Regions from separate parts of the Streptomyces sp. 1222.5 genome, predicted to be linked through region 2. Evidence: riboswitches for the same ligand, from Rfam matches in the RefSeq annotation. Region 2 holds a riboswitch; the other holds the start of a gene.
The links. Region 2 has a riboswitch for ZMP and ZTP ahead of BLW57_RS16050 (glycine hydroxymethyltransferase). Riboswitches for the same ligand answer to the same signal wherever they lie in the genome.
Positions count from the first base shown of each region.

Region 1: linked by a shared signal. The riboswitch ahead of BLW57_RS05390 (bifunctional 5,10-methylenetetrahydrofolate dehydrogenase/5,10-methenyltetrahydrofolate cyclohydrolase) and the one ahead of BLW57_RS16050 (glycine hydroxymethyltransferase) in region 2 are both predicted to bind ZMP and ZTP.

Region 1 covers NZ_FNSZ01000001.1:1,185,795-1,194,435, reverse strand. Annotated here, with positions in the region: gene BLW57_RS05415 (alcohol dehydrogenase) at 1-778, shown strand, start outside; gene BLW57_RS05410 (hypothetical protein) at 841-1,191, opposite strand; gene ctaD (aa3-type cytochrome oxidase subunit I) at 1,188-2,813, opposite strand; gene BLW57_RS05400 (RNA polymerase sigma factor) at 2,920-3,507, shown strand; gene BLW57_RS05395 (CU044_5270 family protein) at 3,500-4,549, shown strand; gene BLW57_RS05390 (bifunctional 5,10-methylenetetrahydrofolate dehydrogenase/5,10-methenyltetrahydrofolate cyclohydrolase) at 4,550-5,398, opposite strand; ZMP/ZTP riboswitch at 5,425-5,505, opposite strand; gene BLW57_RS05380 (nuclear transport factor 2 family protein) at 5,844-6,209, opposite strand; gene BLW57_RS05375 (hypothetical protein) at 6,382-6,687, shown strand; gene BLW57_RS05370 (S-(hydroxymethyl)mycothiol dehydrogenase) at 6,928-8,016, shown strand; gene BLW57_RS05365 (MBL fold metallo-hydrolase) at 8,016-8,641, shown strand, end outside.
Region 2 covers NZ_FNSZ01000001.1:3,587,524-3,596,164, reverse strand. Annotated here, with positions in the region: gene BLW57_RS16075 (DMT family transporter) at 1-810, opposite strand, end outside; gene BLW57_RS16070 (hypothetical protein) at 943-1,296, shown strand; gene BLW57_RS16065 (glutathionylspermidine synthase family protein) at 1,311-2,495, shown strand; gene BLW57_RS16060 (TetR/AcrR family transcriptional regulator) at 2,539-3,114, opposite strand; gene BLW57_RS16055 (nuclear transport factor 2 family protein) at 3,202-3,663, shown strand; ZMP/ZTP riboswitch at 3,762-3,851, shown strand; gene BLW57_RS16050 (glycine hydroxymethyltransferase) at 3,883-5,331, shown strand; gene trpS (tryptophan--tRNA ligase) at 5,501-6,514, shown strand; gene BLW57_RS16040 (2'-5' RNA ligase family protein) at 6,663-7,247, shown strand; gene BLW57_RS16035 (decaprenylphospho-beta-D-erythro-pentofuranosid-2-ulose 2-reductase) at 7,295-8,050, opposite strand; gene BLW57_RS16030 (decaprenylphosphoryl-beta-D-ribose oxidase) at 8,052-8,641, opposite strand, start outside.

The DNA of each region.
Region 1 (8,641 bases), 2.4 Mb from region 2:
CGACCGGGTGGCGGTCGGCTGGTTCGGCGGCAGCTGCGGCCACTGCACGCCCTGCCGTCAGGGCGACTTCATCGTGTGCGTCAACCTGCAGGTCCCCGGCTGGACCTACGACGGAGGCTTCGCCGACAAGGTCGTCGCCCCCGTCGACGCCCTGGCCCGGATCCCCGAAGCGCTGTCGGTGAGCGACGCCGGCCCCCTCGCCTGCGCGGGCGTCACCACGTTCAACGGACTGCGGCGCAGCTCCGCCGAACCCGGCGACCGGGTCGCGGTGCTCGGCATCGGAGGCCTCGGGCACCTCGGGGTGCAGTACGCGGTGGCGATGGGCTTCGAGACCATCGCGATCGCCCGCGGCGCCGAGAAGGCCGACTTCGCCAAGCAGCTGGGCGCCCACCACTACGTCGACAGCACCTCCGGCACCCCGGTCGCCGAAGCCCTGCAGTCCCTCGGCGGCGCCCACGTCGTGCTCGCCACCGCCGGGAACTCCGAGGCCATCACGGCCACCGCCGACGGCCTCGCGCCACGCGGGGAGCTGGTCGTCATCGGAGCGGACACCGCACCGCTCGGCATCAACCCGGCCCAGCTGCTCCTCGCCGGGCGCGTGGTCCGCGGTCACCCGTCCGGCACCTCGCAGGACGTGGAGGACACCATGGCCTTCAGCGCCCTGCACAGCATCCGCCCGATGACCGAGACCGTCCCGCTGACGGAGGCGGACGAGGCCTACCAGAAGATGCTCGCCGGACGGGCCCGCTTCCGGATGGTGCTGCTCACCGCCGGCTGACGCCCCGGCCGCCCAGCCGGTCCACCGCCTCGACCACGGGGCGCGCGGGGGCGCCGGGGCGCCTACACGGCGACGGAGAGCACCAGCGCGCTCCCCGCCAGCACCGCGCAGCCCAGCAGGAGGCAGGCCAGCAGGCGTGTGCGCAGGGTGCGGTAGCGGAATTCGTAGTCCCGGCGCAGTTCCTCGGCCCGTTCGGCGGTGCGGTGCCAGGAGGCGCGGGCGAGTGTCAGGTACTCCGCCTCGAACTGGGCCTCCAGATCCTCCCGTTGGGTGTCGGTGAGCCAGCCCAGCCGGGAGGCGAGGCGTGCGCCCGCCGTACGGCCCTCCTGTCGTGCGGCGGCCAGCAGCAGATGGCCCTCGATCTCCCGCACGAGGGCCGGCCCCTCCAGCTCGCCGCCATCCTCGGCCGTCATCGGACGGCCACCTCCCGCTCACGGGCCCGGATCTCCGGGTGGTGGAGGTCGAAGGCCGGGGACTCGCTGCGGATCGGCGGGAGCGTGCGGAAGTTGTGCCGGGGCGGCGGGCAGGAAGTGGCCCATTCCAGCGAACGGCCGTAGCCCCAGGGGTCGTCGCTCTCCACCCGCTCGCCGTACCGGGCCGTCCTCCAGACGTTGTAGAAGAACGGCAGCAGGGACGCGCCGAGCAGGAACGAGAAGACCGAGGACACCGTGTTGAGCGTCGTGAACCCCTCGGCCGCCAGATAGTCGGGGATCCGGCGCTGCATGCCCTCGGCGCCCAGCCAGTGCTGTACCAGGAACGTGCCGTGGAAGCCGGTGAACAGCGTCCAGAACGTGATCTTGCCGAGGCGCTTGTCCAGCATCTTGCCGGTCATCTTCGGCCACCAGAAGTGGAAGCCGGCGAACATCGCGAAGACGACGGTGCCGAACACCACGTAGTGGAAGTGCGCCACCACGAAGTAGGAGTCGGAGATGTGGAAGTCGATGGGCGGTGAGGCGAGCATGACGCCCGTCAGACCGCCGAAGACGAACGTGACGAGGAATCCCATCACCCAGAGCATGGGCGTCTCGAAGGACAGCGAGCCCTTCCACATCGTGCCGATCCAGTTGAAGAACTTCACGCCGGTCGGTACGGCGATGAGGAACGTCATGAAGGAGAAGAACGGCAGCAGCACTCCGCCGGTGACGTACATGTGGTGGGCCCACACCGTCACGGACAGACCGGCGATCGCGATGGTCGCCGCGATCAGGCCCATGTAGCCGAACATCGGCTTGCGGGAGAAGACCGGGATGACCTCGGAGATGATGCCGAAGAACGGCAGCGCGATGATGTACACCTCTGGATGGCCGAAGAACCAGAAGAGGTGTTGCCACAGCAGGGCGCCGCCGTTGGCGGCGTCGAAGACGTGGGCGCCGAACTTGCGGTCCGCCTCCAGGGCGAACAGCGCGGCCGCGAGGACCGGGAAGGCCAGCAGGACCAGGACGGCCGTCAGCAGCACGTTCCACACGAAGATCGGCATGCGGAACATGGTCATGCCGGGCGCGCGCATGCAGATGATCGTGGTGATGAAGTTGACGGCGCCGAGGATGGTGCCGAAGCCGGAGAAGGCCAGACCCATGATCCACAGATCCGAGCCGAGACCCGGGCTCCGGATCGCGTCCGACAAAGGGGCGTACGCGAACCAGCCGAAGTCCGCCGCGCCCTGCGGCGTGAGGAAACCACTCACAGCGGTGAGCGAGCCGAACAGGTAGAGCCAGTAGGCCAGCATGTTCAGCCGGGGGAACGCCACGTCGGGCGCGCCGATCTGCAGCGGCATGATCCAGTTCGCGAAACCGGCGAACAACGGCGTCGCGAACATCAGCAGCATCACGGTGCCGTGCATCGTGAACGCCTGGTTGAACTGCTCGTTCGACATGATCTGCAGACCCGGCCGGGCCAGCTCGGCGCGCATGAACAGCGCCAGCACACCACCGAACAGGAAGAACCCGAACGCGGTGACCAAATAGAGCGTCCCGATCGTCTTGTGATCGGTGGTGGTGAGCCACTGTACGGCCCTGGTGTCTCTGATCCTCTTCACGCCCCGCCTGTGTCCGCGCCCCGCCCACGCGTCACACTCGGACGACGCGAGGAGCATCACGGAAGAAGGGTGTGACGATCCCGGCCGTGCCGGACACGAACCGAACATGAGCAACGACGAGATCTTCGCCGCTGCCTATCGCGAGCACTACTGGGCGGTCAGCCGCTATGTCGCGAGGCGGCTTCAGGGGCGGACCGGCGAGGTGGAGGAAGTGGTGGCGGAGGTGTTCACGGTCGCCTGGCGACGCCGGGCCGACCTGCCGGCCTCACCGCTGCCCTGGCTGTACGGGGTCGCCCGCAACTGCCTGGCGAACGCGGTACGCGGCTACGGGCGGCGGCGCCGGCTGGTGGACCGGCTCGGCAACGACGAGGCCGCGCACGGCCGGCACATCGTGGACAGCCCCGACGCCGAGGCCCCGGGCGCCTGGGTGCACGAGGCCCTGGACCGGCTGTCCCCGGCGGACCGGGAGATACTCCGGCTGGCCGCCTGGGAGGAACTCGGCGCCGAGGAGATCGCGGTCGCTCTCGGCTGCGGCAGGCGCGCGGCGACGATGCGCCTGCACCGGGCACGGCGCCGGCTCCGGGCCGAGATCGACCGGCCGGGCCCCGCCCCGTCCGACCCGCCCGAAGGCCGGCCCGCGCCGACTCCCGTCCCCGCCGACGCGACCCTGTGCAAGGACCACGGACATGGCTGACGAACTCGAACTCCTCCACCGCGCCGACCCGGTGCCGGCCGACCACCCCCGGTTCGGCGAGGGGCCGCTCGACGACCGTGCCGAGCGGCAGCTCACGCGACTGATGACGGAGGAGCCGCTTGCCGCACCTACCGGCCGCCTTCTTCCGCGCCCGTGGGCCCGGCCGCTTCCGGCACCCGCCGGCCGCCCCCCGCGCGTCCGGCTGGTCTGGGGCCTGGCCGCCACCGCCGTCGTCCTCGCACTCGCCCTCGACGCCGTGCTCGGCGGCGCGGGCACCCCGCGGGCCGTCGCCGCGCCCCGCCCGCTGACCGTCCGCACCCACTCCGCGCCCGTGCCCCTGACGGACATGACGGCCCTCGCCGACGCGGCCGCCTCGGGCGGCTCCCCACGCCTGCGCAAGGGGACGCACGTGCAGTCGTGGAGCCTCGGCATGAGCGACGACAAGCCCCCCGTCACCCTCCCCGAGGAGCGCGTGGTGCGCTGGCGCGCGGACGCCACCCACACCGAACTGGTCGTGGCGACCGACCCGCGCCGCCCCGGCAGGCCGGTCCTCACCGACCAGGGCGACGCGCCGCACGAGGTGGCGGACGGCCATGTGATCAGCCGGACCACCTACCCGCCGATGTGGAGCGACGCCCCGCCCGAAGCGCCCCCACCGCACACCGCGGCGGCGCTGAGCGCCTACCTGACCGAGGTCGTCCGCCCTGGGACCGACAGGAGCACGGCTCCACTGAGCACCGCCGAACTCCTCGACGCCACCGCGGAACTGCTCGACCACTGGACCCTCGGCGCCCGCGAGTCGGCGGCCCTCGTCCACCTGTTCGCGAAGACCGGTGGGCTGCGCCCCGTCGGCGAGGTGACCGACCGCCTGGGCCGCCCCGGCCACGCGTACGCCTACGACGCTCGCGGCATCCGCCACATGCTCGTCCTGGAACCGCGCACCGGAGCCGTCCTCGGCATGGAGGACACCTACACCGAGGACGACCCCGAGTACGGGGTGAAGGCCGGGGACGTCATGGCCTACAGCGCCTGGATGCGCTGATCACACCCCGAGCTGCCGGGTGGCGGCGTCGACGGTCTGCTCCAGCAGCGTGGCGATCGTCATCGGACCGACACCGCCCGGCACCGGCGTGATCAGCGAGGCCCGCTCCACGGCCGAGTCGAAGTCGACGTCGCCGACGTTCCCCGCGTTGTAGCCGGCGTCGATCACGACCGCGCCGGGCTTGATGTCCTGCCCGCGGATCAGCCGCGGGCGGCCGACGGCGGCGACGACGATGTCCGCCTCGCGGACGGCCGCCGAAAGGTCCCGGGTGCGCGAGTGGCAGTACGTCACCGTGGCGTCCCGGGCCAGCAGCAGCATGCCCACCGGCTTGCCGAGGATCGCGCTGCGGCCCACCACGACGGCCCGCTTCCCGGCCGGGTCGACGCCGTACTCGTCGAGCAGCCGCACGATCCCGCCGGGCGTGCAGGAGACGAAGCCGGGCAGGCCGAAGCTCATCGTGGCGAAGGAGGCGAAGGTGACACCGTCGACGTCCTTCTCCGGGGCGATCGCCTCGAACGCCGCGCGCTCGTCGACGTGGTCGCCCACCGGATGCTGGAGCAGGATGCCGTGCACCCCCGGATCGGCGGACAATTCCCGCAGCGTGGCGACGAGTTCGGCAGTGGTCGTGGCCGCGGGCAGAGCCACGTGGCGCGACTCGATCCCGGCCGTCCGGCAGCGGTTCTGCTTCATGCGGACGTACGTCACGGACGCCGGGTCCTCGCCGACGAGCACGGTCGCCAGACACGGCGCGCTGCCGGTGCGCCCGGTGAGGTCGGCGGCCTTCTTCGCGGTGTCCTCGACGATGCGGCGGGCGAGGGCGGTACCGTCCATCAGACGGGCCTGGGTCATGCTGCACACTCCTGAGCTGGATCGACTCTCCTCGCCCAGGCGCGCGGCATCCACCGAAGGCCGCTCCCCGGTGGTTCTCCACCTCAGCGCCAGTCACGGCCGGGTACAGCGTAACCGAGCGGGTGACGGGGGGAGCCGCCCCGTCGGCGCGATCCGCCCCGTCCGTGGCGGCGGGCCGCTCGGCGCGGTGGCCCGCTCAGCGCGGCCGGGTCCGCCGTCCCCTCGGGCCACGCGGCAGCGAAGGACGCGCGCGCATGCCTTCCAGCACCGATCGGACCAGCGCGGCCGACACCGGCAGCCGCACCGTGAGGGCCGGCGCTCCGCGGCGCGTACGGGTGCGGGGCACCCGGCCGAGTACCGCCCGGGCCGACAGGGTCCAGGTCACTCGCGTGCTGACCTGGACCCTGGCGATCCTCCTCGCGCCGCCTGCCATGCCAGGCCGCTCCTACTCGTCCCAGGCCTGGATGAGCAGCTGGTTCGTGATCTTGCCGTCGCGCAGGGTGACCATCGACTCGGCGATGACCCGGGTGCCGTCCCCGTACTGGCAGGACTCGCTGAACGCGGCGTGGTCGCCCTGCACGACGCACTGCTCCAGCTTGTGCGTCATGTCGCGGCTGTAGATGTCGTCCAGCAACTCGGCGATCTGGCCCCGGCCCCGCAGCACGGTGGGCTCGCTCGGCTGGTGGTTGTGGTCGACGATACGGATCTCCGCGTCGTCGGCGTAGAGGGACAGAAGGGTGTTCCCGGTGTTCCCTTCGATGCCCCGGCGCAGCGTCTCGGCGTCGAAGGCGCGGCCTGTCGCGGTGCCCATGGTGACCTCCTTCAGGCGCCCGCGGCCCGATGAGGAACGGGACGCGCGGGCCTCACCTCCGAGACTCCTCCGGCCCGGCGGCCTCGGCAAGCGCAGAACGGGTGCTCCGCCTCACGGGTGAGCGCGGCCCGCCGCCCGTGTCCGGCCGGGCCCCGGAACCGTTGCTGAAGGCATGATCTCAACACGACGCATCGCCGCCGCGGTCGCCCTGGCCGCCGGTATCACCGGCCTCGCCGCATCGTCGGCGAACGCGGCCGGCGGCGCCCCGCTGGTCGACAAGCTCGGCGCGGTGAACACGCTGGACTCGCTGGCCGTCAGCGGTGTCCCCGCGCAGGACCAGGCGAAGATCCCGCGGGTCTCCCAGCAGCTCCAGGCGCTCAACCACCTCCGGGAGCTGAACCAACTGAACCAGGTGGAGCAGGTCCTCGCCCCCGCCGCGCCCGTGCTCGGCCTGGCCTCGGCCATCCCCATCCACTGAGCCCGCACCCGGGCAGCAGGGCCGTCCCGACCGGGGCGGCCCCCGCCGTTTCCGCCCGCCGAGGGGGCGCGAACACCGAGTGGGGCGCCCCGGGTTCAGCGCCCCAGGGGTGCCGGAGGGCAGGGCGCTCCGGAGCCGGCGACCGGAAAGATCCACGTCCGTCGTCGTGGTCCGTCCCGCCCGCAGATCGACAGCGCGTAGGGTCGGCGGGTAAGGCATGTCGAAGGAAGGGGCCAGGCCATGGCGCAGGAAGTACGCGGCGTGATCGCACCGGGGAAGGACGAGCCCGTACGGGTCGAGACGATCGTGGTGCCGGACCCCGGGCCCGGCGAAGCCGTCGTACGGGTACAGGCCTGCGGCGTCTGCCACACCGACCTGCACTACAAGCAGGGCGGCATCTCCGACGACTTCCCCTTCCTGCTCGGCCACGAGGCCGCCGGTGTCGTGGAGTCGGTCGGCGAGGGCGTCACCGACGTGGCGCCCGGGGACTTCGTCGTCCTCAACTGGCGTGCCGTGTGCGGCACCTGCCGGGCCTGTCTGCGCGGCCGCCCCTGGTACTGCTTCAACACCCACAACGCCTCGCAGAAGATGACGCTCGCCACCACCGGCCAGGAACTCTCCCCGGCCCTCGGCATCGGCGCGTTCGCCGAGAAGACGCTGGTGGCCGCCGGACAGTGCACCAAGGTCGACCCGGCCGTCTCCCCGGCGGTCGCCGGACTGCTGGGCTGCGGGGTGATGGCCGGGATCGGCGCCGCCATCAACACCGGCGGTGTCGGCCGCGGCGACTCGGTCGCCGTCATCGGCTGCGGTGGTGTCGGTGACGCGGCCGTCGCCGGGTCGTACCTGGCCGGCGCGTCCCGGATCATCGCCGTGGACATCGACGACCGCAAGCTGGAGAAGGCCCGCACGCTGGGCGCCACCCACACCGTCAACTCCCGCACGACAGACCCGGTCGAGGCGATCCGCGAACTCACCGGAGGCTTCGGCGCCGACGTCGTCATCGAGGCCGTCGGCCGCCCCGAGACGTACCGGCAGGCCTTCTACGCCCGCGACCTCGCCGGCACCGTCGTCCTCGTGGGCGTCCCCACGCCCGAGATGAAGCTCGAACTGCCCCTGCTCGACGTCTTCGGCCGCGGCGGCTCCCTGAAGTCCTCCTGGTACGGCGACTGCCTGCCCAGCCGTGACTTCCCCATGCTCGTCGACCTGCACCTGCAGGGCCGGCTGCCACTGGACGCGTTCGTCACCGAGACGATCCAACTGGACGAGGTGGAGAAGGCGTTCGAGCGGATGCACCAGGGCGACGTGCTGCGCTCGGTGGTGGTTCTCTGATGACCGTCCGCATCGAACGCCTCGTCACCTCGGGCCAGTTCAGCCTGGACGGCGGCACCTGGGACGTCGAGAACAACGTGTGGATCGTCGGCGACGAGCGGGAGGTGATCGTCATCGACGCCGCCCACGACGCCGAGGCGATCGCCCGTGCCGTCGACGACCGGCGCCTGTCCGCCATCGTGTGCACCCACGCGCACAACGACCACATCGACGCGGCCCCCGCCCTCGCCGACCTCACCGGCGCCACCATCTGGCTGCACCCAGACGACCTGCCGCTGTGGCGGATGACCCACCCGGACCGCGAGCCCGACCGGCACCTCGCCGACGGCCAGGTCCTGGAGACCGCGGGCGCGGACCTGACCGTCCTGCACACCCCCGGGCACGCGCCGGGCGCCGTCTGCCTGTACGACCCCGGCCTCGGCACCGTCTTCACCGGCGACACCCTCTTCCAGGGCGGCCCGGGCGCCACCGGTCGTTCCTTCTCCCACTTCCCGACGATCATCGACTCCATCCGCGACCGCCTCCTCACCCTGCCACCGGAGACCAAGGTCCTCACCGGCCACGGCGACCCCACCACGATCGGCGCCGAGGCCCCCCACCTGGAGGAATGGATCAAGCGCGGCCA
Region 2 (8,641 bases):
TGCCTCGCCGAACCGCGCCAGCAGCAGGGCGCCCGCCACCGCCACCGTGAAGCCCAGGACCGCCAGCCAGGCCAGACCCTCCCGGGTGCGGTCGCCGAGCCACACCACGCCGACCGCCGCCGGGCCGACCGTCTCGCCGATCACCATGCCGGCCGTGGCCGTCGTCACCGAGCCCCGCTGCAGGGCGGAGGTGAGCAGCAGGAACGCGGCACCGCCGCCGATGAGCAGGGCGTACGCCGCCGGGTCGGTGAACAGGTCCGCCGGACGCAGCGAGTCGATCAGCCGTACCGACACCTCCACCACTCCGAACCCGAACCCGGCGCCCAGTCCGAGGAGCAGCGCCCGGGTCCGGCCGGTCAGCCGCCCGCCGATCGCGCCGAGCAGCAGCACGCCGACCGCGGCCGCCACCATCGCGTACGGCAGCCAGTGCGGGCCCTGCTCGTCGCCCTCGGTGCCCGAGGCCAGCCCGAGCATCGCCAGACCCGCGCACACCACCCCCACGGCGGCCCACTCCAGCCCGCTCAGCCGCACCCGCAGCAGTCGCGCCGCCACCACGGCCGTCACCGCGAGGCTCGCCGCCAGCGCCGCGCCCACCGCGTAGATCGGCACGGACCGCAGCGCCGCGATCTGGAGCAGGAAGCCCAGACCGTCCAGCGCCAGCCCGGCGATGTACCGCCACTGCCGCAGCGCCCGCAGCAGCAGCGCCGCGTCACCGCCGCCGTCCCCCTCGGCGGCCGCCTCCCGGGCGGCCACCGCCTGCAACACCGTCGCGGTTCCGAAGCAGACCGCCGCGCCGAGGGCGCACACCATTCCAAACAGCACGAAGCGACTCTAGGGGAGCGGGAATTCCCTGGCCCCCCCTGCCCGGCCGGTGCCACCGGTGCCTAGGCTGGCCCGCAGCGAACCGGCACCGGCCGGCCGACACACGGGGGAGACGCAGACATGAGCACAGCACAGCCACGCACGCGCCGGCGGCTCCGGTCCGGCACGGTCGTCCTCGGCGGCATGGGCCTGCTGGCGACCGCTCTGACCGCCTGCTCGTCGTCCGACCCGGACAAGCGCTGCGTGGACCGCGACAGTTACACCTACGGCAAGGGCTACAAGGTCGTCTCCGACAAGAACTGCAAGTCCACCAAGTCCTCTTCGCACGGCACCTGGTACTACGGCGGCACGAAGAAGGGCTCGTTCGTGGGCGACGGCTCCTTCACCAAGCCCGGCAAGGGCTCGGGCGGCGGCTCGGGCGGCGGTGTCCACCGCGGGGGCTTCGGCGGCGGCAAGGGCGGCTCCGGCGGCTGAGCCGGGCACACGAGATGGAACGCCGCACGATCGAACCCCGCCCCGGCTGGCAGCGGACCGTCGAGGAGCAGGGACTCGTCTATCCGCTCACCCGTCACCCCGACGGCTCGCTGCGCCCCTACTGGGACGAGAGCGCCTACTACGTCTTCACCCTCGACGAGGTCGAGGCGCTGGAGGAGACCGTCGAGGAGCTGCACGGCATGTGCCTGGCGGCCGCCGGGCACATCGTGGCGAAGGACCGCCTCGCCGACCTCGGCATCACCGACCCGCGCGTGGCCGCCGCGGTCACCGAGGCCTGGCACCGCCGCGCCGAACTCCCCTCCCTGTACGGCAGGTTCGACCTCCGCTACGACGGCACGGGACCGGCGAAGCTGCTGGAGTACAACGCCGACACCCCGACCTCCCTGGTGGAGGCCGCCTCGCCGCAGTGGTTCTGGATGGAGGACCGGTTCCCCGGCGCCGACCAGTGGAACTCCCTGCACGAACGCCTCGTCGACGCCTGGCGCGCGCAGGCCGCGCTGCTGCCGCCCGGCAGCCCCCTGCACTTCGCGCACTCCTCCGCCGACGAACTCGGCGAGGACCTGATGACGGTCGCCTACCTCAAGGAGACCGCCGAGCAGGCCGGCCTCGACACCGACTGGATCTCCATGGAGGAGATCGGCTGGGACACCCTCTCCGGCCGCTTCGTCGACAACCGGCTCCGCTTCATCCGGGGCATCTTCAAGCTCTACCCCTGGGAGTGGCTCACCACGGACTCCTTCGGCGGGCACGTCCTGGACACCCTCGACAACGGCGGCGGCACCGGCAGCACCCTGTGGATCGAACCGGCCTGGAAGATGCTCCTGAGCAACAAGGCCCTCCTGGCGGTCCTCTGGGAGCTGTACCCCGGCCACCCCAACCTCCTCCCCGCCTACCTCGACGGCCCGCGCGAGCTGGCCGGGCCGGCCGGCTACGTCTCCAAGCCCCTCCTCGGCCGCGAGGGCGAGGGCGTCACCGTGCACCCGCCCGGCGGGCCCGCGGTGCTCCGCGAAGAACCCTGCTGCTACCAGCAGTTGGCCCCGCTGCCCGCCTTCGACGGCAACCACGTGGTCCTCGGCGCCTGGGTCGTCCGCGACGAGTCGGCAGGCCTCGGCATCCGCGAGTCCTCGGGCCTGATCACCGACGAGTACGCCCGCTTCCTGCCCCACGTGATCCTCTAACGGACGGGGACCGACGCCGGGCGACGGCCCCCGGCGGGGTGTCTCAGCGGTTTCCGCCGCTCCCGAGCAGCGTCTCGACGGCCGTGCGGGCGTGCGCCGCGGGCGCCGGATCGCCGCTGAGCCCGGCCGTGACGACGGCACCCTCGGCGAGCAGGAACACCGGCTCGGCCACCGGTACCCCGGTGGCCCGCACCCAGGCCGCGAGCTGGTCGTGGAAGGCCTGCTTGTGGGACCGCACCTCGGCGAGCACCGGCTCGGACGACGAGCCGAGCTCGCCGAAGGCGTTGATCCAGGCGCAGCCGCGGAAGCCGGGTTCGGCGAACCATCCGGCGAGCCAGTCGAAGACCGCGAGCACCCGCTCCCGCGGGTCCCGGACGCCCTCCACGTGGGCGGTCAGGCTCTCGCGCCAGCGCCGGTCGCGCCGCCGGAGCACGGCGACCACCAGGTCCTCCTTGGTCGCGAACAGCCGGTAGATCCGCTTCAGAGGCAGTCCGGACGCCTCGCGGACCCGGTCCATCCCGACGGCCTGGATGCCGTGCGCGTAGAACAGCGCCTCCGCCGTGTCCAGGAGCGCCGCCCGGTCCAGGCGGGTCTGTTCCTCGGTGATCGGGGCGGGCATCGGCGTGCTCCTTGACTCTGAGAACGATCGTTCTCTATGTTAGCCGCATCGATGGAGAACGCTCGTTCTCGACATGAGGAGGCCGCCGTGCCCGAAGACCGTCCGCCCTTCCCGCCGTTCACCCTGGAGACCGCCCGCCAGAAGGTGCAGGCGGCCGAGGACGCCTGGAACACCCGCGACCCCCACCGGGTGGCCCTGGCGTACACACCGGACTCGGTCTGGCGGAACCGGGACCGGTTCCTCACCGGCCGGGAGGAGATCGTCGCCTTCCTGACCGAGAAGTGGGAGCGCGAACTCGACTACGCGCTGCGCAAGAGCCTGTGGAGCTTCCACGAGGACCGGATCGCCGTCCGCTTCCAGTACGAGTGCCACGACGCCGACGGGCAGTGGTGGCGCTCCTACGGCAACGAACTGTGGGAGTTCGACGAGCACGGGCTGATGCGCCGCCGCGAGGCCAGCATCAACGACGTCGCGATCCGCGAGTCCGACCGGCGCATCCTCGGCCCCCGCCCCGCCGCCGAGCACGGCACCGACATCCCGCTGCACTGACCTCACGGCCTCCCGCGGACGCGCCGGTCGCCTCCTTCCCGCGCTCGCTCGCATGGTGGACGCGGGATCTCACGGCTCCGGCCCGCCGGGTAGGCTGATCAGCGGGCCGTGACTGGCGCGCTGGGATGGGACCGACCATCGGGGAGCGGCCCGAGCACGAATGAGTGCCGTGCGCCTGGGCCGAACCGAACACGCCGAACGCCACGTCCGGAGGTCCCCATGCCAGAGCAGCATCTCTCCACCGAGTCCACCGCCTTCCGCGCCGCTCTCGACGTCGTCCGCGCCGTCGAGCCGCGGGTCGCCGACGCCATCGGCCAGGAGGTCGCCGACCAGCGCGCGATGCTCAAGCTCATCGCCTCCGAGAACTACGCCTCCCCGGCGACCCTCCTCGCGATGGGCAACTGGTTCAGCGACAAGTACGCCGAGGGCACCGTCGGCCGCCGCTTCTACGCCGGCTGCCGCAACGTCGACACCGTGGAGGCCCTGGCCGCCGAGCACGCCCGCGAGCTCTTCGGCGCCCGGCACGCCTACGTCCAGCCGCACTCCGGCATCGACGCCAACCTCGTCGCCTTCTGGGCCGTCCTCGCCGACCGGGTCGAGGTGCCCTTCCTGGCGAAGGCCGGCGTCCGCCAGGTCAACGACCTGAGCGAGGCCGACTGGGCCGAACTGCGCCGGGCCTTCGGCAACCAGCGCATGCTCGGCATGTCCCTGGACGCCGGCGGCCACCTCACCCACGGCTTCCGCCCGAACATCTCCGGCAAGATGTTCGACCAGCGCTCCTACGGCACGGACCCGGCCACCGGCCTCATCGACTACGAGGCCCTGCGCGCCCAGGCCCGCGAGTTCAAGCCGCTGATCATCGTCGCCGGCTACTCCGCCTACCCGAGGCTCGTGAACTTCCGGATCATGCGCGAGATCGCCGACGAGGTCGGGGCGACCCTGATGGTCGACATGGCCCACTTCGCGGGTCTCGTCGCCGGCAAGGTCCTCATCGGCGACTTCGACCCGGTCCCGCACGCCCAGATCGTCACCACCACCACCCACAAGTCGTTGCGCGGCCCGCGCGGCGGCATGGTCCTGTGCGACGACTCCCTCAAGGACCAGGTCGACCGCGGCTGCCCGATGGTGCTCGGCGGTCCGCTCCCGCACGTCATGGCCGCCAAGGCGGTCGCGCTCGCCGAGGCCCGGCAGCCCGCCTTCCAGGACTACGCCCAGCGCATCGTCGACAACTCCCGCGCCCTGGCGCAGGGCCTCATGCGGCGCGGCGCCACCCTGGTGACCGGCGGCACGGACAACCACCTCAACCTCATCGACGTCACCACCTCCTACGGCCTCACCGGCCGTCAGGCCGAGGCCGCCCTCCTGGACTCGGGCATCGTCACCAACCGCAACGCCATCCCCGCCGACCCCAACGGCGCCTGGTACACCTCCGGCATCCGCATCGGCACCCCCGCCCTGACCACCCGTGGTCTCGGCACCGCGGAGATGGACGAGGTCGCCGGTCTCATCGACCGCGTCCTCACCACCACCGAGCCGGGCACCACCAGCAAGGGCGCCCCCTCCAAGGCCCAGCACGTCCTCGACCCCAAGGTCTCGGACGAGATCTCCCGCCGGGCGACCGACCTCGTGGCCGGCTTCCCGCTCTACCCGGAGATCGACCTCGCCTGACGAGGCTCCTCCAGCTCCTCCCGCGGCGGCCCGGCACTGCGCCGGGCCGCCGCGCGGCGCGTCGGCACCGGGACCGAGGGCGAGCGCCGGCGCGGGACGCGCCCTGACGAAGGCCCGCTGTTCCCGACCAGTTCCGAACCGGGCCCCGATACCTGAGAGAATGGTGGACATGGCCACTGACCGACCCCGCGTGCTCTCCGGAATCCAGCCCACCGCAGGCTCGTTCCACCTCGGCAACTACCTCGGCGCCGTCCGCCAGTGGGTGGCCCTGCAGGAGACCCACGACGCGTTCTACATGGTCGTAGACCTGCACGCGATCACGGTTCCCCAGGACCCGGCCCAGCTGCGCGCCAACACCCGGCTCGCCGCCGCCCAGCTGCTGGCCGCCGGCCTCGACCCGGACCGCTGCACCCTCTTCGTGCAGAGCCATGTCCCCGAGCACGCCCAGCTCGCCTGGGTCATGAACTGCCTCACCGGCTTCGGCGAGGCCTCCCGCATGACCCAGTTCAAGGACAAGTCCGCCAAGCAGGGCGCCGACCGGGCCTCCGTCGGCCTGTTCACGTACCCGATCCTCCAGGTCGCGGACATCCTGCTGTACCAGGCCAACGAGGTGCCGGTCGGCGAGGACCAGCGCCAGCACATCGAGCTGACCCGCGACCTCGCCGAGCGGTTCAACGGCCGCTTCGGCCAGAGCTTCACCGTCCCGAAGCCGTACATCCTCAAGGAGACGGCGAAGATCTACGACCTTCAGGACCCGTCGATCAAGATGAGCAAGTCGGCGTCCACGCCGAAGGGCCTCATCAACCTCCTCGACGAGCCGAAGGCGACGGCGAAGAAGGTCAAGAGCGCGGTCACGGACACGGACACCGTGATCCGCTACGACGCCGAGCACAAGCCGGGCGTGTCGAACCTCCTCACCATCTACTCCACGCTCACCGGCCGGACGATCGCCGAGCTGGAACAGGACTACGAGGGCAAGATGTACGGCGCGCTCAAGACGGACCTCGCCGAGGTCATGGTCGAGTTCGTGACGCCGTTCCGCGAGCGCACCCAGCAGTACCTGGACGACGCCGAGACCCTCGACTCGATCCTCGCCAAGGGCGCGGAGAAGGCCCGCGCGGTCGCCGCGGAGACCCTGGCGCAGGCGTACGAGCGGGTGGGCTTCCTTCCGGCGAAGCACTGAACGCCGGCGAGGCGTACGACCGCACACACGTCCGCACGGGCGGAGCGCTGCACATCACTTCCGCTGCGCCTGCCCACGGGACGGTCATGGCCGTACAGTCGATAGCCGGACGACTGAGAACACAACAGACGCGACGACAGGAGACGACGTGGGGACCGTAACGATCGGAGTGTCGATCGCGGTCCCGGAGCCTCACGGCAGCCTGCTCCAGGAGCGGCGCGCGGGCTTCGGCGACGCCGCTGCTCACGGCATCCCCACGCACGTCACGCTGCTGCCGCCGACCGAGGTCGACGCGACCGGTCTGCCGGCCGTCGACGCCCACCTCGCGGCGGTCGCCGCGGCCGGCCGGCCGTTCCCGATGCGGCTGTCCGGCACGGGCACGTTCCGGCCCCTCTCCCCGGTCGTCTACGTCCGGATCGTCCAGGGCGCCGAGGACTGCACCTGGCTTCAGCAGCGGGTGCGCGACGCCTCCGGGCCCGTCGCGCGCGAGCTGCAGTTCCCGTACCACCCGCACGTCACGGTCGCGCACGGCATCGACGACGCGGCGATGGACCGCGCCTTCGAGGAACTGGCGGGCTTCGAGGCCGAGTGGCCCTGCACCGGGTTCGCGCTCTACGAGCAGGGCGCCGACGGGGTGTGGCGCAAGCTGCGGGAGTACGTCTTCGGCAGTTCCGTGGTGCCCCCGCAGGCGGGCCACGCGGACGTCGGACGCGGGACGATCGCCAGCCGCTAGGCCGCGCGCGGGCCGGGCCGCCGGCGGCCCGGACCTCTCCCGGGTGACTACAGCGGCAGCCGGCGGAACAGCGAACGCGGGGCGTGCCGCAGGGCCGACATCACCGGGCGCAGGACCCCCGGCACCCACACCGTCTCCGAGCGGCGGCGCAGCCCCAGCTCGATCGCGGCGGCGACCGCCTCCGGCGTGGTCGACAGCGGGCTCCCGGACCGCCCGGCCACCGTTCCCGTCCGGACCTCTCCGGGGCGTACGACCATGACGTGCGCGCCGGTGCCGTGCAGGGCGTCGCCGAGGCCCTGGGCGAAGGCGTCGAGGCCGGCCTTGCTGGAGCCGTAGATGAAGTCGGCGCGGCGGGCCCGCTCGCCTGCGACGGAGGACAGGACCACCAGGGAGCCGTGCCCCTGCGCCTGGAGGGCACGGGCGGCGACCAGGCCCGCCGACACCGCCCCGGTGTAGTTGGTCTGGGCGACCCGGACCGCGCGCAGCGGATCGCGCTCGTCCTCGGCCTGGTCGCCGGAGACGCCGAAGGCGAACAGCACCAGGTCGACGTCGCCCTCGGCGAAGACCTTGCCGAGGACGGTCTCGTGGGACCCGGGATCGAGGGCGTCGAAGGCGACCGTGCGGGCGTCCGCGCCGAGCGCGCGCAGACTCCCGGCGGCCTGCTCCAGGGCGGGCGAGGGACGGCCGGCCAGCCACACCGTGCGGGTGCGCCGGGCGATCAGCCGGCGTGCCGTGGCCAGCCCGATCTCGGACGTGCCGCCGAGGACGAGCAGGGACTGGGGAAGACCGAAGGCGTCCTTCACGTCAGCTCCTAGGGGTCTGGAGGTCGAGTCGGCGGGCGAGGTCCGAGACGAAGACCCCGCGGGGGTCGAGCTCCGCGCGCAGGGCCCGGAAGTCGCCCACGCGCGGGTACATGGCGGCCAGCAGCTCGGGGCGCAGCCGGGAGTCCTTGGCGAGGCAGACCCGCCCGCCTGCCGCGGCGATCTCCTCGTCGAGGCCGTCGAGCAGCGGGGCGAGTCCGGGCAGCGCGGCCGGCACGTCCAGGGCGAGGCTCCAGCCGGGCACCGGGAAGGAGAGCCAGCCGGGGTCGCCGTCCCCGAAGCGCTGGAGGACGGCGAGGAGGGACGGGCAGCGGTGGGCGGCGATGCGCCGCACGACGCGGTGCAGCACCTCCTCCCGGCCGTGGCCGACGACGAACTGGTACTGCACGAACCCCCCGCGGCCGTAGAGGCGGTTGCGGTGGGGCACGCCGTCCAGGGGGTGGAAGAACGCGGACATGTGCTGGATCCGGCCGGTGCGCGCGCGGGGCGCCGCGCGGTAGCGGAGCTCGTTGAGGAGCCCCGCCGTGGTGCGGCCGAGCAGGCCGTCCGGGACGAGGGAGGAGGGGGCCGGGA